DNA from 4 places in the Actinomadura sp. NPDC000600 genome. Region 4 is predicted to be linked to each of the others. Evidence: riboswitches for the same ligand, from Rfam matches in the RefSeq annotation. Region 4 holds a riboswitch; each other region holds the start of a gene.

Region 1 (5,597 bases), on a different contig from region 4:
GCGCCCGGACGGGAACTGGGACGAGGACCTGTTCACCGGCACCGGCTTCCCCGGCGACTTCTACATCAACTACCACCTGTACCGGCTGGTGTTCCCCGTGAGCGCGCTCGGCCGCTACCTGCGGGCCGCGACATGACGCGGCCCGCCCACGACCCGGTGGAGTCCACCGGGCCCGCACCGCCCAAGGAGGTCCGGACACCATGAGCATGCCGCTCCGCCAGAGCCTTCGCATCGGGGGCTACATCCTCCGCAACAAGCTGCGCGGGCGGGAGAAGTTCCCGCTCATCGTCGAGCTGGAACCCCTGTTCGCCTGCAACCTCGCCTGCGCCGGCTGCGGGAAGATCCAGCACCCGCACGACGTGCTGAAGAAGCGCATGCCGGTCGAGCAGGCCCTCGCCGCCATCGAGGAGTGCGGCGCGCCGATGGTCTCCATCGCGGGCGGCGAGCCGCTCATGCACCCGCAGATCGACGAGCTGGTGAACGAGCTCGTCCGGCGCAAGAAGTTCGTGTTCCTGTGCACGAACGCGCTGCTCATCCCGCGGAAGATCGACAAGTTCACGCCGTCGCCCTACTTCGCGTGGGCGGTGCACATCGACGGGCTGCGCGAGCGCCACGACGAGTCCGTGTGCAAGGAGGGCGTCTTCGACGACGCGGTGGCCGCCATCAGGGAGTGCAAGCGGCGCGGGTTCCGCGTCACCACGAACACGACGATCTTCAACACGGACACGCCGCAGACCGTCATCGACGTCCTCGACTACCTCAACGACGACCTCGAGGTCGACGAGATGATGATCTCGCCCGGCTACGCGTACGACAAGGCTCCCGACCAGGACCACTTCCTCGGCGTCCAGGAGACGCGGGAGCTGTTCCGCAAGGCGTTCGGGGACGGCAACCGCAAGCGGTGGCGCTTCAACCACTCGCCCCTGTTCCTGGACTTCCTAGAGGGCAAGGTCGATTTTCCCTGCACGGCCTGGGCGATCCCGTCCTACTCGCTCTTCGGCTGGCAGCGGCCCTGCTACCTGATGTCGGACGGCTACGCCCAGACCTACCAGGAACTCCTGGACGAGACCGACTGGGACTCCTACGGGCGGGGCCGCGACTCCCGCTGCGCCAACTGCATGGCCCACTGCGGTTACGAGCCCACGGCCGTCTTCGCGACCCTCGGCTCCCTGAAGGAGTCCATGCGGGCCGTCCGCTCGGTCTGACCTGTGACCGCTCTACAACCCGCTCCGCCCGGCACCGGCGATCCGCCGATGCCGGGCGCTTCTCTTGAGCCGCCGCCTACTTGAGGGACGTCGGCCGGTACGCCTTGTACTCGTCGCCAGAGGACAGCCCGTAGGTGAGCGTCCGGTGGTCGGTGCCGTACCGCCCGCGCTGCTCGTACGCCCAGTACGAGGTGTGCTGCTTGTTCGCCCACTTCTCGAAGATGACGACGTGCCGGGTGGTGTTGCTGCCGAGGGCGTCCATGACGAGGTCGCCCTTCTTCAGCTGGGACATCTTGATGCGCTGGGTGTATCGCGACGAGGTCAGGCCGACGGTGTTGGGCCCGGGCTTGGGCAGCCCCAGCGCCATGGAGACGTAGCCCGAGCAGTCGGTGCGGTAGCCGTTGTGCGACCCGGTCTGGCTGTAGGGGACCCGCTGGGCGGTGTGCGGGTGCCAGCTCTTGGCCCGCTTGATGACCAGGGCCCGCTTGGCCGCCTTGGGATCGGCCGCCTGCTGCTGGGGAACGGCCTGCTTCTTCGCGGAGACCGGCTTCGACTCGACCTTCGTCGAGGACCGGCTCTTCGTCGCCTCGGCCTTCGTCGGCGCCTTGAACTCCTTCTGGAACTGGGCCGCGGCCCGGGCCTGCCTCCGCTCTCCGACCTGCGTCCGCCGCTCGGCCAGCAGCTGCGCGGTCTGCTGCTGGGGGACGGTCTGGGCTGCGGCGGCCGTCTCGATGGTCGCGTGCTGCAAGGTCGTCGGCAGTGCCGCCGTCACGCCGAAGGTGGCGAGACCCGTCATCGTGCCGATGGCCCAGGGGGCGAGCCTTAGACGGCGCGACTGCTTGCTGTGCTTGCCTTTCAAGGGGGCTCCTTGCTTCCAAGTGCCGCCTACCGGGTTAGCTGACGGGTTCGGGCGTGGAAGTCGCCCTACGGCCTGGGCAGGCCGATTCACCCCGGTGCGAGGTGGGTCCCCGGCTCCGCGCGACGGCGGACTCGGCGGGTGCCGCTGAGGGAGAAGCGGCGCTGACGATGTGAGGCCCGATCGATGGACCGTCTCGGGGCCTTGTTCCGCGGGGAGGGCACCCCGCCCACGTAAGTGGGACAAAACGCCTGGAGAGCGTCTTGGAGCGGCAAACCTACAGAAATCACCAAGGGATGGCAAGCTTCCCGCGATCAAACCCGCAGCTCAGCGCCCCGGTGGGCGATCCCGAGGTGCTCTGAGTCCCTCCCTCTCCAAGGCCGTACGCGATCCCGCTCCACCTCTAGACGGAGGAGAAACCTCCAGTTAATATCTGGAGGAGAACCCTTCACTTAAAGGGAGGTGGGTTCCATGACCGCCATCACGTCGCGCACCGCGTCCGGCCCGTCCGCGGGCGTCCCGAACCGCCGCTGGGCCGCGCTGGTCGTCATCGCCGTCGCGCAGCTGATGATCGCGCTCGACGCCACGATCGTGAACATCGCGCTGCCCACGGCCCAGCACGCGCTCGGCTTCGGCGACACCGACCGGCAGTGGGTGATCACCGCCTACACCCTGTCCTTCGCCGGGCTGCTCCTGCTCGGCGGCCGGATCGCCGATCTGGTCGGGCGGCGCCGCAGCTTCCTGGCCGGGCTGGCCGGGTTCGCGGTCGCCTCGATGATCGCCGGCGCCGCGCCCGGCTTCGGCGTCCTCGTGGTCGGGCGCGCCCTGCAGGGGGCGTTCGCCGCGCTGCTCGCGCCCACCGCCCTGTCCCTGCTGGCCGTGACGTTCACCGAACCGAAGGAGCGCGCGAAGGCGTTCGGCGTGTACGGCGCCGTGGCGAGCAGCGGCGCGGCCGTCGGGCTGCTGCTCGGCGGCGCGCTGACCCAGTACGCCGACTGGCGCTGGTGCCTCTACGTCAACGTGGCGATCGCCGCGGCCGCGTCCGTGGCGGGACGCATCGTCCTTCCGGCCCCGCCGAGCTTCCCCGGGGCGCGCGTCGACTGGATCTCCGCCGTCCTCGTCACCGGCGGCCTGGCGGCCGTCGTGTACGGCGCCGGGCAGGCCGCCCCGCACGGCTGGGACGCGTGGCAGACCACCGCGCCGCTCGCGACCGGCGCCCTGGCGCTCGCGCTGTTCATCGCGCGCCAGGCCAGGCACGACGCACCGCTGCTGCCGCTGCGCATCCTCGCGGACCGCGGCCGGGCAGGCGCCTACCTCGCCGTGGCCACCGCGGTCGTCGGCGCCTTCGGGATCTTCCTGACGCTCACCTACTACCTGCAGGTGGTCGCGCACTTCTCCCCGATGCGCACGGGCCTGGCGTTCCTGCCGCTCGCCTTCGCCAACTCGGTCAGCGGGTACCTGGTCGGCGCCCTGCTCACCCGGCGCGTGCCCGCCCGCCTGCTGATCGGCGGCGGCCTGCTCATCGCCGCGGCCGGCCTGGCCGTCCTGACCCGGCTCGACCCGGGCAGCGGCTACGCCGCCTCGGTCGTCCCCGTCGAGATCCTGCTCGGGATCGGCATGGGCGCCGTGTTCCCGCCGGCCTTCTCGCTGGCGACCGCCGGCGTCTCCCCGCGCGAGGCCGGGGTCGCCGCCGCCGTCGTCAACGCCGCGTCCCAGATGGGCGGGTCGGTCGGAACCGCCGTCGTCAACACCGTCGCGATCGGCGCGACGGCCGGCTACCTGCGCGAGCACGGCCCGGCCGCCTCCCGGGTGAGCGCCCTCGTCCACGGCTACACCACCGCGGCGACCGTCTCGGCCCTCGCCCTGGCCACCGTGGCCGTCCTGGTGACCCTCCTGATCCGCACCCCACCCCAGCCGGACACCCCCGCCCACTGACGCCCGGCCACCCAGAGCGCCCCCGTCGAAAGGGGCGCTCAAGGCGTGCGGACCCGGCGTGTCAGGTGACCCAGGAGGGGACGATCTGGGCCAGCCGCTTCGGGTCGGAGAGCGTCCGGATCGTGGTGATTCGGCCGTCCTCGACGGTGAAGGCCATCAGGAGGAACGGGCGGCCGCCCATGGTGATGAGAACGCCGGGGACGCCGTCGACCAGTGCCGGGTGGCCCTTCGCGTCCCGGCGGGCCCCGACGGTGGCCTGGGCGGCGACCTCGTCCGCGCCCCGGACGACGCTCGGGCCCCTGTGCAGCTCGACCTCAGGCGCGAGGAGGGTGAGGAGGCCCGCGAGGTCGCCCCGGCCGGCGGCCGCCAGGAAGGCGTCGACGACCCCGCGTGCCGCCGAGTGGGCGTCGGCGGTGGGCGCGCCGAGCCGGATCCGTCCCCGGGCCCTGCTGGCGAGCATCTTGGCGGCGGCGGTGCTCCGGCCGAGGACGGCCGCGACCGCGTCGAACGGCATCTCGAAGACGTCGTGCAGCACGAACGAGACCCGCTCCGCCGGAGTGAGAGCGTCCATGACGACGTACAGGGCGAGGCCGACCGAGTCGGCGAGCACGGCCTCCGCCTCGGGGTCGGGGCCGAGGTCGCCCAAGGCGGTCCAGAGCTCAGGCTCCAGTGGCTGCTCGCCGCGGACTCCGCGCCGGCGCAGGATGTCGAGGCAGATCCGTCCGGTCACCGTGGTGAGCCAGCCGCGCAGCTCCTCGATGCCGTCGCCGCCGGTACGGGCCAGCCGCAGCCACGCCTCCTGCACCGCGTCGTCGGCGTCCGCGTGCTGGCCGAGCACCCGGAACGCGATCGCGTGCAGGTAGGGGCGGTGCGCCTCGAAGTCGGCGGCCAGCTTGTCCTGTCGGGTCACGGTGCTCCCGGGCTGCGTGTCGTGGTTCCTCCACCAGGACGCGGCACGAGTCGAGAAGGTAACGCCGGGGCCGACGTTACTTCTCCCCGGCCCGGTGCGTCGTGGTGCCGTCCACATCGACTGCGGGAGGAAGAGATGGCACCACGGATCCACGGTTCTTCGAGCGGGCCCGACATCGGCGCGGGCGTCCAGGAGATCTTCAAGGCGGTGTACGGCGGCGGCGTCCCCCGGGAGGTGCTGGAGCTGGTCCACCTGCGGGCCAGCCAGATCAACGGATGCAGCGCCTGCACCGACGCCGGAGCCACGAGCGCGGCCGAGGCCGGCGTCAGCACCGAGAAGCTGCTCACGCTGGCCGCCTGGTACGAGGACCCGCGCTTCGACGACGCCGAACGGGCGGCGCTGGCGCTCACCGAGGCCATGACCCGGCTCGCCGACCGGCCCGGCGCGGTCACCGACGAGACCTGGGCCGAGGCCGCCGAGCACTACGACGAGCGGCAGCTCGGGGCCCTGGTCCTGATGGTGGCGATCACCAACTTCTTCAACCGGATCAACACCGCCTTCCGGGTGCCCGCCGGAACGCGCTGGGGCTGAGACGCGCGGCGCGGGGGACCGCCGGATGGTTCCCCGCCCCTCCGCGCGGCGAGCGGCGCGGCCTGGTCGGCGGTGCGGAGGCCGGGCGCCGATAGCATTC
Region 2 (5,597 bases), on a different contig from region 4:
TCGCCACGCGGTGACGGTCTTCCTCGCGGTGCCCTGAGAATGCCATTTCCGCGCGGGGGCGTCGCCGGCGGCGCTTCGACGCCACCACCCCGATGACGATCGGCCTGTCCAGTCTGGACGCCGAGCCCGCCGACGACGCCGCGCTGGGTCTGCCAGGTGCCCGAGTTCGACCAGCAGTACCCCGACCCGGTCGGCATGGACGCGTTCGGGGTCGGCGCGTTGGCTGGGGCGGGTGGAGTGGAGAAGTCCAGTGTCTCGTGGCGAGATATTGGCGGTCGTAGGCATTTGCGCCACTTCTGTGGTGTGGTCGCGGCCATGATGCTGGTGCGATGCCGAGTGAGATCTCCGTGTCGTCCGACCGCCGGTCGTGGCGAGACTTTCGACTGCTGTGGGCCGGGCAGAGTGTGAGCCTGGTCGGGGATCAGGTCTTTCTGCTGGCGCTGCCGCTGGCCGCGCTTCAGGAACTGCACTCCGGCACGATGGAGATCGCCGTCCTCGCGGCGCTCGGCAGGTTGCCGTTCCTGCTGATCGGGCTGCCGGCCGGGGTCTGGGTGGCGCGGCTGGGGATGCGGCGATCGATGCTCGGCGCGGACCTCATGCGCGCCCTGGCCGTCCTGTCACTGCCGGTGGCGGCCTGGCTGGACGTGCTGACGCTGCCGCATCTGCTGCTGGTGGCGCTGGTGACCGGGATCGGCATGGTGTTCTTCCAGGTGGCCTACCAGTCCTACACGCCCACGCTGATCGCAGACGACGAGCGGCTGCATGCCGCCAACACCCGGCTTTCGGTCTCCGAGTCCACCTCGCTGCTCGTCGGCCCGGGCATCGCCGGGGTCGTCGTCAGCAGCGTGGGGGCCGCTCGGGCGCTGCTCACCGATGCCTGTAGCTACCTCGTCAGCGTGCTGACCCTGGCACTGATCGGGCAGCGCGACCCGGTCTTGGCGGTCCCGGTGGAACGGCGTCCATTGCGGAGGGAAGTGCTTGACGGGCTGCGGTTCGTGGCGCGGCATCCGGTGCTGCGGCCGATCATGGTCTGCGGTGCGCTGTACAACCTCGGCGTCGCCATGTACGACTCCCTCCTCGCGGTGTTCGCGGTCGAGCACCTCGGCCTGGACGCCTGGCTGCTAGGCGTGGCTCTCGGGGTCGGCGGCAGCGGATTCCCGCTGGGCGGTCTGCTGGCGCGCTCCATGGCGGACCGCTTCGGTATCGGGCCGTCCCTGACGATCGCCGGCGTGCCCTCGGTGCTCGGGCTGGCCATCGGCGCGGCGTCCGCCGGTAGCTGGCCGGGCGTGCTGCTCACCGCCGGCACGTTCGTCAACGGAATCGGTCAGGGCATGTTCGCCGTCAACGCCATCACCATCCGGCATCTGGCCACGCCGCCGGATCTGGCCACGCGCGCGACCGCGGTCCACCGCTTCCTCACCTGGGGCACGCTCCCCATCGGCTCAGCCGCCGCCGGACTCGTCGGCACCACGTTCGGCCTGCGAGCAGCGATGCTCGCCGCCGCTGCTACGGCCGCAGTGTGCATGCTGCCACTGCTCGCCCGGCCCTTGCTGCGGACCAAGCGACTCCACCGTCAGCCGGACGCCGCCGTGCAGCCGGTCTAACCCTGGGCGCGCACACAAAGCCAACGCCGGTGTGGCGCCCCCTCGCCTGCCGCCGAGACACGTGCTTCGGCCTCACCGGCCGATGGTGCCTGCAAACGCCGAGGTGTGTCCGCCGCCACGCTTGGCGTCCGCTTGGCTCAGACCTTCGTCGATGCCTTAAGGCAACCAGTGGCGTGATGGGCGTATCTCAGGCAACGTCCTGGGCGGTCGGGTGTGGGCTGACCCCTCTGGGCGAAGGTGGCGGCCAAAAAATCATGCTTCGGCTTGACTGGGCCGGAGGCCTTGCGTTTAGGGGGTTTTGGGGAGGCTTTGCAGGTCGGACGGGTTCTTGGGGCGTGCTTGACGAAATATGGGGTCGCTTGAACCTGTTGTGAGTGTGTAACCGACGGGGAAGCCCGTACGGAGCGCCCGACCAGATCATGAAGGGCGCGTCGAGTCCCTGATCATCAGGACGGCCGATCACGGCACGTCCGCCGCCGAGTCCGCAGAGAGCCGATCATGGCCGAGCGGAGCCGGGGACCCACCGAAACACCGGGGTGAATCCGCACCCCCGCCATGCGCGGGGCCGCGGTAGGGCCACTTCCACGCCCGAACCCGACAGCTAACCCGGTAGGCGGACTGGAAGAACTCAGGAGAACCTTGCATGACCGCTCGTAATATCCGCCTGCCCAAGCGCATGGGCACCCGCGTCGCCGCCGGAGCCGTCCTCTCCCTGGCAGGTGTGTTCGGGTTCACCTCCCTGGCCCCGTCCGCCCAGGCGGACACCAAGCCCGCGAACACCGCGCAGGCCGCCCCCGCGTCCAAGGCCGGCGGCCAGAGCGCCGAGGTCGGCGCCTCCGCACAGGACGTCATCAAGCTCGCCCGCACGCAGGTCGGCACCCACGAGGACGCCTCGGGCAACAGCAAGTTCAACGACTGGTACGCCGGCTCGCCGCTGGGCGAGCAGAACGCCCACCGCATCGGCGCCAAGAGCGCCTCGGTCTACAAGGGCCAGTCCTGGTGCGACATGTTCGTGTCCTGGCTGGGCCAGAACACCGGCACCAAGGGCATGGGCGCCGACGCCTACACCGTCAGCCACGCCAAGTGGTTCAAGAAGACCGGCCGCTTCGGCGAGACCCCGAAGCCCGGCGCCGTGGTCTTCTTCGCCTGGAACGGCGGCGGCGTCAAGGGTGTCGAGCACGTCGGCATCGTCGTGAAGGACAACCACGACGGCACCATCAAGACCATCGAGGGCAACACCGGTGACGCGGTGAAGCAGAAGGTCCGCGACACCTCCACCGTCGCAGGCTACGGCTACCCCCAGTACCGGTGAGCCCGGGCCGCTCAGCGGCCCCCTAGCCCCGCACCGTCCAGCGGTGCTCCCCCCTTTCTCCATCCCTCCGCGCGATCACACCCACGTCGCGAGCACGCCACGTGCCGTGCGCCGGGTCCGTCATGCCCGAACGGCGAGCCCCACACGCCCGAAGGCGCGACCCGGCGCCCCGGACCACCGAGCAAAGGATGAACATGCAGCAGCGAGTCGCCCTCATCAGTACCGCCCTCGCGGGCACGCTCGTCGCGGGAGTGGCGGTCGGGACCGCCCAGGGAGCCCTGGCGGACAGCCCGACGGCGCACAAGGTCAGCGGCCAGCAGGTCACCGGCCAGCAGGTCACCGGCCGGCAGATGACCGGCCAGCTGGTCGCCGGGCAGGAGATGGCCGGGAAGCCGGTGGCGGGGGAGCAGGTGACCGGTGAGCAGGTCACCTGGAAGCAGGTGACCGGGAAGCCGGTGACCGCGAAGCAGGTGACAGGGAAGCAGGTCACCGGGCAGCCGGTGGCCGGGCAGCACGACGCGAAGGCCCCGCGCCATGCCACCGGCAAGGGCGCTCCGAAGGGCCACGGCGTCCTGTCGGGCAGCACCACCGCGTCCTACTTCTGGGACGACGGCTCGGGCGTGAACGGCGACACCGGCGCCCCCGCCGGCGGCAAGCCGATGCAGAAGGGCCTGTTCGCCAGCCCGAGCTGGCCCATGCACACCAAGGTCAAGGTGTCCTACAAGGGCCGCACCGTCACCGGCTTCGTCGGCGACCGCGGGCCGGGCGAGCCGTCGCACCGCGGCGTCATGCTCGACCTCGACACCTACACCTTCCGCCACCTGGTGGACGGCAAGAAGCCGAGCAGCAAGTACAACACCGGCACCTCGGCGGGCCACCTGAAGGGCGTCAAGTACGAGGTGCTGTCCTGGGGCCACGGCCCCGGCAAGAAGGGCGCCCCGAAGCCCCTCGGCTGAGCCCCGTCCGGGTGATCCCTCCCAGCCCCCCGATCCTCGCCACAGACCCCGCTCCCGTCCTCGGACGGGAGCGGGGTCCGTCGTGTCCGGGCAGGAAAGGCAGGCAGCGCCGCGTCGGCGGACCGTAGTGGCTCGCCCAGCGGGTTCCCGGTCACCCATTGCGCTTGTACAGGATCCTGGTTATTGTTCAGTGCATGTTGGACGCACGGTTCCTTACACGGAACGGGATGGCCGCCCGGCAATTGGCAGCCGAACTGCTCAATCAGCAGCCGGATTCGCGGTTGCCGAGGATCCGCGACTATGCGGAGCGGCTCGGTGTCGGCAACGGCACGGTGCAGGCGGCCCTGCAGCTGCTGGAGAGCACGGGCGCGGTGCAGACCGAGGCGCGCGGGCACCTCGGCACGTACCTGCGGGCCGTCGACCGGACCGGTCTGTGGAAGCTGGCCGGGCTCGGGACGATGCTCGCCGCGATGCCGCTGCCGTACTCGCGCCGCTACGAGGGGCTGGCGACCGGGCTGCGGGAGGCGTTCGAGCAGGCGGAGATCCCGTTCGCGCTCACGTTCATGCGGGGCGCGCAGGCCCGGCTGGACGCGCTGCTGGCCGGCAAGGTCGATCTCATCGTGGTGTCCCGGCTGGCGTTCGAGGAGTTCGGGGCGGACTGCCCGATCGCCCAGCTCGCCGACCTCGGCCCCCGCACGTTCGTCGGCGCGCACGGCGTGCTGCTGCGGGCGGGCACGTCGCTGGACGACCCGGGCCTGGCCGTCGCCGTCGACACCAGTTCCGCCGACCAGCAGCGGCTCACCCGGCTGGTCTTCGCGGAACGGCCCGTCCGGTACGTCGAGACGTCGTACATGCAGCTCGGTGAGCTGTTCCGCCGGGGCGAGGTGGACGCGACGGTTTGGAACCTCGACGAGGTCCACCAGCACATCGACGAGGAGGTCACGACCATCCCGTTCGACGAGGTGACCTCCACCGGCCTCGCGGACCGGAACTCCCGCGCCGTCCTCGCCGTCCGCGCCGGCGACTCCCCGGCCCTGGAAGCCGTGCGCGACCGCCTCTCCGCCGAGCTCGTGACCCGGACGCAGCAGGCCGTGCTGTCCGGCGACCGGCTGCCTTCGTACTGATCCGCCCTGAGAGGAGGCCGTCCCATGGACCGGCAGCTGGCCGAGCGGCTGGAGATCTTCGAGAGGACCGGGCAGGTCGCGCCCGAGATCTGCCGTTTCGTACGAGTCGAGCTCGACATGCTGGACGCGGCGGGCAGCGAGATCACCGAGGAGAGCGCGGGAACGCTGACCAGCCATCTCCTCCTGGCCTTGCAGCGCTCTCGCGACGGCGGGGCACTGACCGAGTTCGCCGCCGACGAGACCGTGCGGGCGGAGCTGGCCGGCCACCCGGACGCGCTGGAGCAGGCGGCGGCGCTGGCGGAGCGGGCCGAGTCCGCGCTGGACGTCGTCCTGCCCGGTCAGGAGGTCCGCTTCCTCGCTCTGCACCTGGCCCTGCTACGACAACGAGAGGCGATGCGATGACGAAGATCCTGGTGGGGGGCGTCGGCAAGGTCGACGTGGCGAAGCGGCTCGAGGAGATCGGCGGCTTCGAGGTCGTCGTGACCAACGACATGGACGCGGCCACCCGGCTGATGGCCGGCCAGGCCGACTACTACATCGGAACGTGCCACACCGGGGCAGGGGGCTCCCTGGGCGTGCTCGTCGGGCTGCTCGGCGCGGC
Region 3 (5,597 bases), on a different contig from region 4:
CGCGGCGGCGCTGGAGAAGGACGAGGAGTTCCGGCGGCGGGTCGCCGTGCCGCTCCGAGAGGCGCAGGCCGACCTGGCGGAGGTGGTCGAGGGCGGGGACGTGCCGCCCGCGGCCGATCCGGTGCGCGTCGCGGTGCTGGCCTACCTGCTGCGCCCGGCGGGCTGGACCGCGCTCGTCGAATCGGCGCGCGAGGAGCTGGCGCGCTCGGCGACCGCGTCCGAGGAGGAGGAGGCCGAGCGCCGCATCGCCGCGCTGAAGGCCGAGCTGGCCGCGACCCGCGACGCCCGCGGCGCCGAGCTGGCCAAGCTGCGCGCCGAGCTCCGCGAGACCAAGGCCGAGGTCGCGGAGCTGCGCCGCAAGCTGCACGACGCGCGCACCCGGTACCGGGCGGCGGAGGAGCGCGCCCTCGCGGTCGCCGCCGACGCCGACCGCGAGCTCGCCGCCGCGCGCGAGTCGACCGCCGCCGCGGACAAGGAGCTGCGCAGGCTGCGCGCCCGCGCCGCGCGGGCGGAGGAGGCGGCGGAGGCCGCCAGGCGGGCCGCGCGGGAGGGGCGCAACGTCGACGACGTCCGGCTGCGGATGCTGCTCGACGCGCTCGTGGACGCCGCGCAGGGCGTCCGCCGGGAGCTGGCCCTGCCCTCCACCATCGGCCGTCCCGCCGACGCGGTCGGCGGGCTGGAGCCGGACCGGCTGGCGCACCGCGCGCTGCCCGGCCGGGCCCTGTCCGACAGCGACCCGCAGCTGCTGGACAGGCTGCTCACGCTCCCGCAGGTGCACCTGGTGGTGGACGGCTACAACGTCACCAAGACCGGGTACGGGGAGCTGCCGCTGGCCGACCAGCGCAGCCGGCTGCTGTCCGGGCTCGGCGGGCTGGCCGCGCAGACGCGCGCCGAGGTCACGTGCGTGTTCGACGGCGCGGAGCTGGAGGCGCCGGTCGCCATCGCGGCGCCGCGCGGGGTGCGGGTGCTGTTCAGCCGCCCGGGGCAGACGGCGGACGAGCTGATCGGCGAGCTCGTGCGGGCGGAGCCGCCAGGCCGGTCGGTGGTCGTGGTGTCGTCCGACCGGGAGGTCGCCGACGCCGCGCGGCGCGCCAGCGCGCGCCCCTGCCCCTCCTCCCTGCTGCTGCGCAGGCTGGGCCGCTCCTAGGGCGGGCCCGCCCATAAGGCGGCCATAAGGCTCTCATAAGGCAAGCCTCGCGGTCCGTGATCATCACGTCACGAAAAGTGGATGATGTCCGCAGATGTCAATCAAAGAGTGATGAATCGGTTGTGACGGCTGTTGCCCCTCGCTAATGTCGTCCGCTGACGTCGTTGGACGAGAGGGGCGAAACCGACCGTGGCCAATGATCACATCGGGGCACCGGCGCAGCGGCCTGCCCGCAGGGCGGGTTCCGCGGGCAGAGGCGTCTCCCGTCGCCTGGCGGCCGTCGCCGGCCTGACCGTGGCGGTCTCCCTGACCTGCTCCCCGGTGGTGGCGCACGCCGAGCCCAAGCCGACCCGGGCGCAGGCCCAGAAGAAGCTCGACAAGCTCAACGAGCAGATGGACCAGAAGGTCGAGCAGTTCAACCAGAACCGCGAGAAGCTCAAGGTCGCCAAGAAGAAGTTCGACTCCGCGACCAAGGCGAGCAAGCAGGAGCAGGCAAGCTTCGAGGAGCAGCGGTCCAAGATCGCTCAGATGGCGGCCACCGCGTACAAGAACGGTGACTCGGCCGACGTCACCGGCTTCGTCGGCAGCAAGGACCCGCAGTCGATCCTCGACCAGGCGGCCGTCTTCTCGCACCTGTCGCACGAGCGCAGCTCCCAGCTCACCCAGTTCCTTGCGACGGCCCAGCGGCTCCGCCGCGAGCAGGCCCAGGCGAAGTCCGCCTACGACGAGGTGAAGTCCAAGCAGGACGAGCTGAAGAAGCAGAAGCAGGAGCTCGACAAGCAGGTCCAGAAGCAGAAGGCGCTCGTGCGCCGGCTCGGCGGCGGCACGCCGTCGCGCCCGGGCGGCGGCGGTGGCACCGGCGGCACCTACAACGGCCCGGCCAGCGGTCCGGCCCGCGCGGCGCTCGACTTCGCCTACGCCCAGCTCGGCAAGCCCTACTCCTACGGCGCCGAGGGCCCGGGCTCCTACGACTGCTCCGGCCTGACCATGAAGGCCTGGGCCGCCGCGGGCGTCGGCATCACCCGCACCACCAACTCCCAGTACGCCGCGACCAAGCGGGTGGCCAAGAGCAACCTGCAGCCCGGCGACCTGGTCTTCTTCAGCAACCTCGGCCACGTCGGCATGTACGTGGGCGGCGGCAAGATGATCCACGCCCCGCACACCGGCGACGTCGTCAAGATCAGCGACATCACCTCCGGCTACTACCTGAGCAACTACTACGGCGCCGGACGCCCCTGACGCACCGCCCTGACACCCCCGCGGCGCGGGTGTGACGGGGCCCTCATCGACAACGGACCGGGCTTGACCTGGTCCGTTGTTGATTTTGGGGGGGTTTGCCTTCTCTTGGGGCTTTGGTACCTTGTCACCACTCACGGCGCCCTCCAGACGCCGTGGACCCGCGGCGCCCCCCAGGCGCCCCGGTCCCACGCGGAGCATCCAGCACCCGCGTGACGGCGGCGCGAGCCACGCGCCGCACCCCCGGGCGGCACGCCCCACGTGCCGTCCCGCGGCGCCCGCAGGCGCCGCACGGTCTCGACGCAGACCAGGCCTACCCCCGCCCCACCGTGCGCACGCTTGCCGCGTGCATGGCGCCGAGCGTGCTGCCGCAGTGGCCTACACGGGGCAGGCCCCGGACGGCCCCGGAGACGGGGCGCCGTCCGCACACAACATCAGGCGCCGCTCTTTCGCACGCGGGAGACAGGTCCCGCGCAGGGCCCCATATCGCCCCCAGGATCGCAGCGGCAGCGCCGAATCCGCCGAAGAGCGGAACCGGGGACCCATATCCGCCGGAGTCCGGAGAGTCTTTCCGGACGGGCATTCCGGCACCCGGGGTGAATCGGCGCGTCTCTCCCGGGGCACCGGCGAGAGCCGCCGTAGGGCCACTTCCACGCCCGAACCCGTCAGCTAACCCGGTAGGCGTCTGGAAGAGAAGGAGAGAATCCCGCAGCGGTACCTGGGGCGTGGCCGCCACGCGACCACGCCCCGGCCCCCCCTTTCGCTCCGCAGGCACCCCCCGCCGCCGGAGCTCCCCCAATCCGAACCGGTGTGCCCGCCCCCGGGCACGCCACCGCCGAATCCGCGGACCGCCGTGCCCCGCATGCGCGTCCGACGCGGAACCGGGGACCCACTGTGTCCTTTTCGGGGTGAATCGGCCTGCCTTCGCGGCCGTAGGGCGGCTTCCACGCCCGAACCCGTCAGCTAACCCGGTAGGCGCCATGGAAGCCGAGGAGACCCCCGTGCCACGCGCGCACCGCAAGAAGGCCCCGGGCAAGCACCGGAAGCCGCACCCCCTTTCCATCACGTGGCGGACGACCGGCGGCGTCGTCGTCGGCGCCGCCGTGCTCGGCACCGCCGCCGCCACGGCGCAGGCGTCGGTCCTGCCGTTCGGCTCCGCCCCGGTGAGGTCCGCCGCCGCGGCCGACCTGGCCCCCGGCCTGGCGGCGCACGGCGACCCGTCCAGGCGCAAGTCCGAGGGCGAGCCCAGGATCCGCGCCTCGAAGACCCCCAAGAAGACCCGGCCCGAGCGGCCGTCGGCCGTGTCGTCCGGCAGGCCCTCCGCCAGAGCGGCCGGGAAGTCGCGGCCCACCGCCGCGCAGGCCATCAGGCTCGCCCGCTCGCAGGTGGGCGTCGAGGAGGACGGCGGCGGCGAGACCAAGTTCCAGGAGTGGTACATGTCCACGTCCCGCGCGCGGGAGACGCTCGCGCGCGACGGCGGGTCCCTCGACGGCTACAGCGACGCGAACTGGTGCGACATGTTCGTCTCCTGGGTCGGCGAGCAGATCGGCTTCGGCGACCAGGTCGGCAGCGACGCCTGGACGGTCGCGCACGCCCGCTGGTTCCAGGAGCACGGGCGCTGGGGCACCGAGCCGAGGCCCGGCGCGATCGTCTTCTACGCGTGGGACGGCGGCAAGTCCTTCGACGACATCCGGCACGTCGGCCTGGTCGTCGAGGAGATCGACGACGGCACGATCGAGGCCGTCGAGGGCAACACCGACAACGCCGTCCGCGTAAAGGAACGTTCCACAGACGACGTCGTCGGCTACGGCTACCCGGACTACCGGTCGTGATGCCGCCCCTCGCCCCGCGTCCTGCATAGGATCGCGCCCATGGAGGAAGGCCCCGGGCAGGACGCCACCGTCACGCGGCGCAGGGTCCTCGCCCTGGGCGCGGGCGGGGCCGCCGCCCTGCTCGCCGGAGGCGCCGGCCTGGTCGGCTCGCGCTCCGGCGGCGGGGCGCCCGGCGCCGGCGGCGCCGGCGCCGCCACCTCGCGGGTCGCCGGGACGTTCAGCCCGGAGACGGCCGCCGCCGTCCTCGCCAACCGCGCGCGCGCCGTCCGCGACGGCGACCGCATGGCCTTCCTCGCCAGCGTGGGCGACGCCCCCGCCGCCTTCCGGGACGCCCAGGCCCTCATGTACGGCAACCTCCGGAAACTCCCCCTGGAGAACTGGCGGGAGCGCATCGTCAACACCGAGGCCATGGACGGCGGCAACGCCGTCGTCCGGATCGAGGTGCGCTACAGGCTGCGCGGCTTCGACAGGAGCGACGTGGCCCGCACCCGCTACCTCACGCTGGCCCCGCGCGGCGGGACGTGGACGGTCGTCGGGGACGGGACGTCCCGCGGCCTCACCGACGACGCCGACATCTGGGACAGCGGCCCCCTGACGGCGGTCAGGGGGCGAGCCGGACTCGTCATCGGCGACGGCACCGGCCTCGACCGCATCGCCGCGCGGCTGGACGCGGCCGTCCCGGTCGTCACCTCCGTGGTCGGCAAGGGGTGGGCGCAGCGGGTCGTCGCGCTCGTCCCCGCCGACGCCTCCCTCGCCTCCGCGCTCGCCGGCCCCGGGCAGAGCCTCGGCCAGATCGCCGCGCTCGCCACCATCGCCCCCGGGGACGGCCGCGGCGAGGACCGCGTCATCATCTCCCCCGGCACCTTCGGCCGCCTCAACGAGCTCGGCCGCAACGTCGTCCTCACGCACGAGCTGACCCACGTCGCCACCGGCGGCGCCCGCGACCGGCGCACCCCGCTGTGGCTGATCGAGGGCTTCGCGGACTACGTCGGCTACCGGCGCGTCAAGATCAGTACCCGGTCGGCGGCGGGCGAGCTGCGCCGCGAGGTCTCCGCCGGGCGGGCGCCGTCCGCGCTCCCCGCGGCCGACGCGTTCGCCGGCGGCTCCCCGCGCCTCTCCCAGGCCTACCAGGAGGCCTGGCTCGCCTGCCGGATGGTCGCCGACCGGTACGGTGAGGCGGCGCTCGTCCGGCTCTACCGGGCCGCCGGGCGCGCCCCGGAGGCCGCGGCGCTGCGCGACGTGCTGGGCCTCACGCGGGAGCGCTTCACCGCACTTTGGCGCGACTACGTGAAAGAGGAGCTCGCATGAGCGAGGCGGAGACGGACGAGGGCAGCGCCGAGGGCACCGCCGGCGGAAGGCCGGGCGGCGCCCCCGGCGCCCCG
Region 4 (5,597 bases):
CGTCCCGTGGTTGGTCATGTGCTCCATGCGGCCCTTGCGGACCGCCATCAGCTGCGTGACCGCGCCGAGGTGCTCCTCGGGGATGTCGACGGTGAGCCGCTCGACCGGCTCGTGCTTCTTGCCGTCGATCTCGCGGGTGACGACCTGCGGCTTGCCGACGGTCAGCTCGTAGCCCTCGCGGCGCATGTTCTCCACCAGGATCGCCAGGGCCAGCTCGCCGCGGCCCTGCACCTCCCAGGCGTCGGGGCGCTCGGTCGGCAGCACCCGGATCGACACGTTGCCGACCAGCTCGCGGTCGAGCCGGTCCTTGACCATCCGAGCGGTGACCTTGGTGCCCTTCTCGCGGCCCGCCATCGGCCCGGTGTTGGTGCCGACCGTCATGGAGATCGCCGGCTCGTCCACCGTGATCAGCGGCAGCGGGCGCGGGTCGTCCGGGTCGGCGATGGTGTCGCCGATCATGATCTCGGGGATGCCCGCGATCGCGATGATGTCGCCGGGCCCGGCCTCGTCCGCGGGCTTGCGGGTGAGCGCCTCCGTCATCAGCAGCTCGGTGATCTTCACCCGCTCGATGCTGCCGTCGTGCCGGCACCAGGCGACCTGCTGGCCCTTCTTGATCATGCCGGCGTGCACCCGGCACAGCGCGATCCGGCCGAGGTAGCTGGAGGCGTCCAGGTTCGTCACGTGCGCCTGGAGCGGGGCGTCCGGGTCGTAGGACGGCGCCGGGATCGTCTCGGTGATGACCTTGAACAGCGGCTCCAGGTCGTCGCTGCCGGGCATGGCGCCGTCGGCGGGCTTGTCGAGCGAGGCCCGCCCGGCGCGACCGGAGGCGTACACGATCGGGAAGTCGATCTGGTCCTCGTCGGCGTCGAGGTCCATGAACAGCTCGTAGGTCTCGTCCACGACCTCGTCGATGCGCGCGTCGGGGCGGTCGGTCTTGTTCACGACCAGGATCACCGGCAGCTTCGCGGCGAGCGCCTTGCGCAGCACGAACCGGGTCTGCGGGAGCGGGCCCTCGCTGGCGTCCACCAGCAGGACGACGCCGTCCACCATGGACAGGCCGCGCTCGACCTCGCCGCCGAAGTCGGCGTGCCCCGGGGTGTCGATGATGTTGATCGTCAGCCCGTTGTGCAGGACGGCGGTGTTCTTCGCGAGGATCGTGATCCCCTTCTCGCGCTCCAGGTCGTTGGAGTCGAGCACGCGGTCGTCGACGTCCTGGTTCTCGCGGAAGGCCCCGGACTGCCAGAGCATGGCGTCGACCAGCGTCGTCTTGCCGTGGTCGACGTGGGCGACGATCGCGACGTTACGGAGGTCGTCGCGCGTGGAGATGGGCATGCGGGTTCGCCTTGCGTGAGAGTTCGGGGATCGCCGCAGACACGCGGCAGTCCCCCATTCTACTTGGCCGTGCGTACCATCCATCCCGAGCCGTTCGTACCGCCGGTCACACCGGGCCCCGATTGGCGAACTTTGCTCGTTCTTTGTAATCTTCCCGAGATCCGGTCGTCCGGAGTCCCCTCCCCGGGACTGCGGCCGGAACGCCGAATCTCCCGAGAAGCGGGAGAACCGGGGACCCACCACCCTCGGGGTGAATCGACACGTGTCGTAGGGCGACTCCTGGCCCGAACCCGTCAGCTAACCCGGTAGGCGTGCGAGGAGAGGAGAACACCGGCTTGGTTCCGGATTCCCGTCGGCGGCGTCGCATCATGCCCACCGCCACAGCCACCCTGCTCCTGATCGGCCTGGGCGCCGCCGCGCCGAACGTCGCCCGCGCCGCGCAGCCGTCCCGGCACGCCGCCGCGCCGTCGGCGCCCAGCCCGACCCCGACGACGGAGAAGGGCCTGCGCAAGAGCCTGGACGCGCTGAACGAAGAGGCCGAGATCCTCACGGAGAAGTTCAACAAGGCCCGCGTGGAGCTCGGCAAGGCCCGCAAGGCCGAGCAGGACGCCACCAAGGAGGCCGCGCGGCTGCGCGCCCTCGCCGAGCCCGCCCGCCAGCGGCTCGGCAGCCTGGCCGCGGCCAACTACATGGCCGGCGGCCCCGACGTCCTCTTCGGCTCCGGCGCGTCCGCCGAGGGGCTGTCCGACCGCGCCTACCTCGCGCAGAGCCAGGCCACCGCCGTCCTCGCGCTGAAGAAGCAGATCGACCAGGCCGACGCCGCGCAGCGCACCGCCCAGGCCAAGAGCGCGCAGCTCAAGAAGGCCTGGGACGACGCCAAGAAGGCGCGCGACGCGGCCAAGTCCAAGGTCGGCGAGGTGATGAAGCGCCTCGACAAGCTGACCACCACCCACGCGCGCGACCCGCGCACCGGGCTCACGGCCACCGTGAAGGGCTCGGACCTGCCCGCCAAGATGGCCCGCAAGGCGCTCACCAAGCTCGGCTCCCCGTACGTGTGGGCCGCCGCCGGACCGAACAGCTTCGACTGCTCCGGCCTCGTCGTCTGGGCCTACACCCAGGTCGGCAAGCCCGGCCTCCCGCACTACACCGGCGACCTGTTCGCCATGGGCACCAAGGTCTCGCGCGGCTCGCTGCGCTCCGGCGACCTGGTCTACTTCGGCAGCAACCTCCACCACATGGGCATCTACCTCGGCGACGGCAAGTACCTGCACGCCCCCCAGACCGGCGACGTGGTCAAGATCTCCAAACTCAGCGAACGCTCCGACTTCGCCGGCGCAAACCGGATCAGCTGAGGCCCTGAGCCGCGAGGAGGTCTATGACCGGGCGGTCGCCGGGGAGCCAGTCGACGTCGTAGAGCTCGGACGGGGTGAGCCAGCGGAGTTCCAGGTGCTCCAGGGCCTGCGGTTCGCCTTCGACGATCTCGGCCGTCCAGACGCGGAGGAGGCTGCGCTCGCTCAGGCGCCAGTCGCCGCCGACGCGGCGGCCGAGGCGGACCTTCACGGCCAGTTCCTCGTGGCACTCGCGCACCAGGGCGTCCTCGTCCGACTCGCCGGGGTCGACCTTGCCGCCGGGCAGTTCCCAGCCGCCCGCCATGTGCGGCGGCTCCGCGCGCTGGGCGGCCAGCAGGCGCCCCTCCGACAGGATCGCCGCACCCACCACCACGAGATCGATCTCGACCAGCTCCTCTCCGTGCTTCTCCCTCAGACCGCGGCGCCGGTCCGTCCGGTTCCGTTGCCCCGGAGGGCGTCGACCAGTCGCGTCGCGTCGCGGACGATCTCCTCCAGGCGGTCGCCGTGCGCGCCGCGCCAGTACAGCTGACCGCAGTCGGCGCAGCGGCCGTAGACGTCGTAGTTGCGTCGCGTGCCCGCCTGCAGCTCGCGCTCGATCTCCTGCTTGTCGACCGGGACGAGCTCGCCGTTGCATGCGGTGCAGCGCGTCCACGGCCGCAGGACGGGCGCGAACCGGTCGAGCAGGTCGCGGAGCTGGTCGTCCGGGCGCGAGCCGCGGACGTAGGCGCCGAACCACAGCGCGCGGCGGCGCAGGAGGCCGCGGTCCTGGGTGAGCAGGACACGGCGCTCCTCGTTGGCCTGGACGACGAGCGCCGGGTCGTCCATGTCGTTGTGGTAGGCGGTGTCGAGGCCGAGCAGGCGCATGCGCCGGGCCAGCGTCCCGAGGTGGACGTCGAGGAGGAAGCGCGGCGCGACCTGGCCCGGGTCCAGCGTGACGGGCTGGGGGCGCGGCACCGCCGCCACGCGGACCTCGGCGCCGACCGCGGGCCGGGTGGCGGGCCCGGCGGGCTCGCCGTCGGCCGTCATCGGGCCCGCCTCGGGCAGCGGCACGCCCAGCGACTCCACGAGGTGCCCCAGCGTGGAGGTCCCGTCGTAGGGCACGCGGGCCGGGGCCGCCCGCCGGGCGGCGGGCAGGAACATCAGCAGCTCGTCGGCGACGCGGATCGTTATCTCGGACTCCACGCAGATCAGCATGCCACGTGCGGCCGACGATTCTCCTCGGCTCAGGCCGCCGTCACGCGCCCGGCGGACTCCGTCAGCGACGCCAGCAGGGCGGGGACGTCGTGGCCCGTCAGCACTCCCCCGCGCTTGACCACCCGGCCGCCGACGAGGACGGTGTCGACGTTGCGCGTGTCGGCCGCCAGCACCACGGCCGCGACGGGGTCGTGGGCCGCCGCGACGCCTAGGGTGTCGGTGCGCAGGACGAGGAGGTCGGCCTGCTTGCCCGGGGTCAGCGACCCGGTGGCGTCCGCCAGCCCGGCGGCCTCGGCTCCCTCGATCGTCGCCATCCGGAGGGCGTCGGCGGTGGTGAAGCCGAGGCCGGCGCCGTCCGGGCGGCCCCGTTCGAGGAGGTAGGCGGCGCGCATGACGCTGAACATGTCGCCGGGTCCGCAGGCGACGGTGTCGGCGCCGAGCGCGGTCGGGACGCCCGCGGCGCGGGCGCGTCCGGTGGGCGGGGCGCCGATGTTCACGGCGGCCTCGATGGCGGGGGCGACGGAGACCGTCCCGCCGCTCCCGGCGATCCGCTTCAGCTCCTCGTCGGTGTAGAAGTTGGCGTGCACGTACATCGCGGGGTGGTCCATCAGCCCGTGGGCGTCCAGGAACGCCAGGCCGCTCGCGGCGCTCTCGGCGCCGTGGCCGCCCATGTGCGCGGTGACCGGCAGCCCGAGGTCGCGGGCCGTCCGCCATTCGGCGAGCGCGCGCTCGGCGCCCGCGATCTCCGGGCCGAGCGCGGCCAGCGCCATCGTGACGGTGCCGCCGGGGCCGCCGAAGTACTCGCGGTGGACGCGGCCGGTCTCGGCGGCGAGCGCGCCGAGGTCTCCGTCGCCGCCGTAGCAGTACCCGAACACCGCCCTGATCCCGGACTCCCGCAGCGCCGCGATGTTCGCCTCGGTGTGGCCGGGGCCGAGCTGGATGTGCGACCAGTCGACCAGCGTGGTGATGCCGGAGTCGAGGCATTCCAGGGAGCCGGCGAGCGTCCCGGCGAACACGTCCTCGGGACGGTACCGGGGTGCCATCTCGCCGAGGACGCGTTGCAGGTAGGCGGGGAGCGTGCCGTCGGCCACGGCCGCGCGGATCCCCGCCTGCCAGGTGTGCCGGTGGGTGTCGACGAAGCCCGGCATGACGATGCGGCCGGTCGCGTCGATGGTCTCGGCGCCCTCCGGCGCGGCGAGCCCCGGGCCGACGGCGGCGATGCGGCCGTCCTCGACGAGCACGTCGGCGGTTCCAAGCACGGTCGGCCGGGGCGCGGTGTCGATGACGAGGCCGTTCGTGAGCAGTAGAGTCGTTGTCATGCTCAAAAGCTTAAGAGTTAGCTTTTTAAAAAGCAACAGGCTGAGCGAGTACGCTCGGGGCGTGCAGGACGAGAGCGTGCGCGGGGACGAGACCGGGTCCCGCCGGGACGAGTTCGACACCCGCAGGGATGAGATCGACACCGTGGCCGACGCGTGGCGGCGGGACGGGCTGTCCGAGCCGCTCATCGCGATGCTGGAGCTGAGCAAGCGCGCCGGGCGCGTCGCCATGCTGGTGCAGCAGGCTCTCCGCGGCCCGCTCGCCGAACTCGGCCTCACCTACGCCGAGTTCGAGGTGCTGACCGTGCTGCGCCGGGAGGGCGAGCCTTACCGGCTCCGGCCGAGCGAGCTCACGCGGTCGGCCTTCCTCACTTCGGGCGGCACGAGCAACGTCCTGCAGCGGCTG

Evidence for each region. Region 4 has a riboswitch for cyclic di-AMP ahead of ABWI07_RS07285 (C40 family peptidase). Riboswitches for the same ligand answer to the same signal wherever they lie in the genome.
Region 1: linked by a shared signal. The riboswitch ahead of ABWI07_RS01125 (NlpC/P60 family protein) and the one ahead of ABWI07_RS07285 (C40 family peptidase) in region 4 are both predicted to bind cyclic di-AMP.
Region 2: linked by a shared signal. The riboswitch ahead of ABWI07_RS19445 (CHAP domain-containing protein) and the one ahead of ABWI07_RS07285 (C40 family peptidase) in region 4 are both predicted to bind cyclic di-AMP.
Region 3: linked by a shared signal. The riboswitch ahead of ABWI07_RS35640 (CHAP domain-containing protein) and the one ahead of ABWI07_RS07285 (C40 family peptidase) in region 4 are both predicted to bind cyclic di-AMP.

What each region holds. Positions count from the first base shown of each region.
Region 1 covers NZ_JBEUPD010000001.1:257,822-263,418, forward strand. The annotation lists gene shc (squalene--hopene cyclase) at 1-136, shown strand, start outside; gene hpnH (adenosyl-hopene transferase HpnH) at 201-1,205, shown strand; gene ABWI07_RS01125 (NlpC/P60 family protein) at 1,282-2,064, opposite strand; cyclic di-AMP (ydaO/yuaA leader) riboswitch at 2,073-2,211, opposite strand; gene ABWI07_RS01130 (MFS transporter) at 2,533-3,996, shown strand; gene ABWI07_RS01135 (sigma-70 family RNA polymerase sigma factor) at 4,058-4,906, opposite strand; gene ABWI07_RS01140 (carboxymuconolactone decarboxylase family protein) at 5,042-5,497, shown strand.
Region 2 covers NZ_JBEUPD010000012.1:112,566-118,162, reverse strand. The annotation lists gene ABWI07_RS19450 (MFS transporter) at 330-1,604, shown strand; cyclic di-AMP (ydaO/yuaA leader) riboswitch at 2,069-2,234, shown strand; gene ABWI07_RS19445 (CHAP domain-containing protein) at 2,248-2,916, shown strand; gene ABWI07_RS19440 (hypothetical protein) at 3,111-3,872, shown strand; gene yhfZ (GntR family transcriptional regulator YhfZ) at 4,067-4,996, shown strand; gene ABWI07_RS19430 (PRD domain-containing protein) at 5,021-5,398, shown strand; gene ABWI07_RS19425 (DUF2620 family protein) at 5,395-5,597, shown strand, end outside.
Region 3 covers NZ_JBEUPD010000036.1:21,546-27,142, reverse strand. The annotation lists gene ABWI07_RS35650 (NYN domain-containing protein) at 1-1,147, shown strand, start outside; gene ABWI07_RS35645 (C40 family peptidase) at 1,337-2,386, shown strand; cyclic di-AMP (ydaO/yuaA leader) riboswitch at 2,884-3,082, shown strand; cyclic di-AMP (ydaO/yuaA leader) riboswitch at 3,207-3,377, shown strand; gene ABWI07_RS35640 (CHAP domain-containing protein) at 3,385-4,215, shown strand; gene ABWI07_RS35635 (hypothetical protein) at 4,255-5,523, shown strand; gene ABWI07_RS35630 (M48 family metallopeptidase) at 5,520-5,597, shown strand, end outside.
Region 4 covers NZ_JBEUPD010000004.1:4,504-10,100, forward strand. The annotation lists gene typA (translational GTPase TypA) at 1-1,332, opposite strand, end outside; cyclic di-AMP (ydaO/yuaA leader) riboswitch at 1,524-1,660, shown strand; gene ABWI07_RS07285 (C40 family peptidase) at 1,701-2,684, shown strand; gene ABWI07_RS07290 ((deoxy)nucleoside triphosphate pyrophosphohydrolase) at 2,677-3,063, opposite strand; gene ABWI07_RS07295 (Mut7-C RNAse domain-containing protein) at 3,093-3,875, opposite strand; gene ABWI07_RS07300 (amidohydrolase family protein) at 3,905-5,194, opposite strand; gene ABWI07_RS07305 (MarR family winged helix-turn-helix transcriptional regulator) at 5,256-5,597, shown strand, end outside.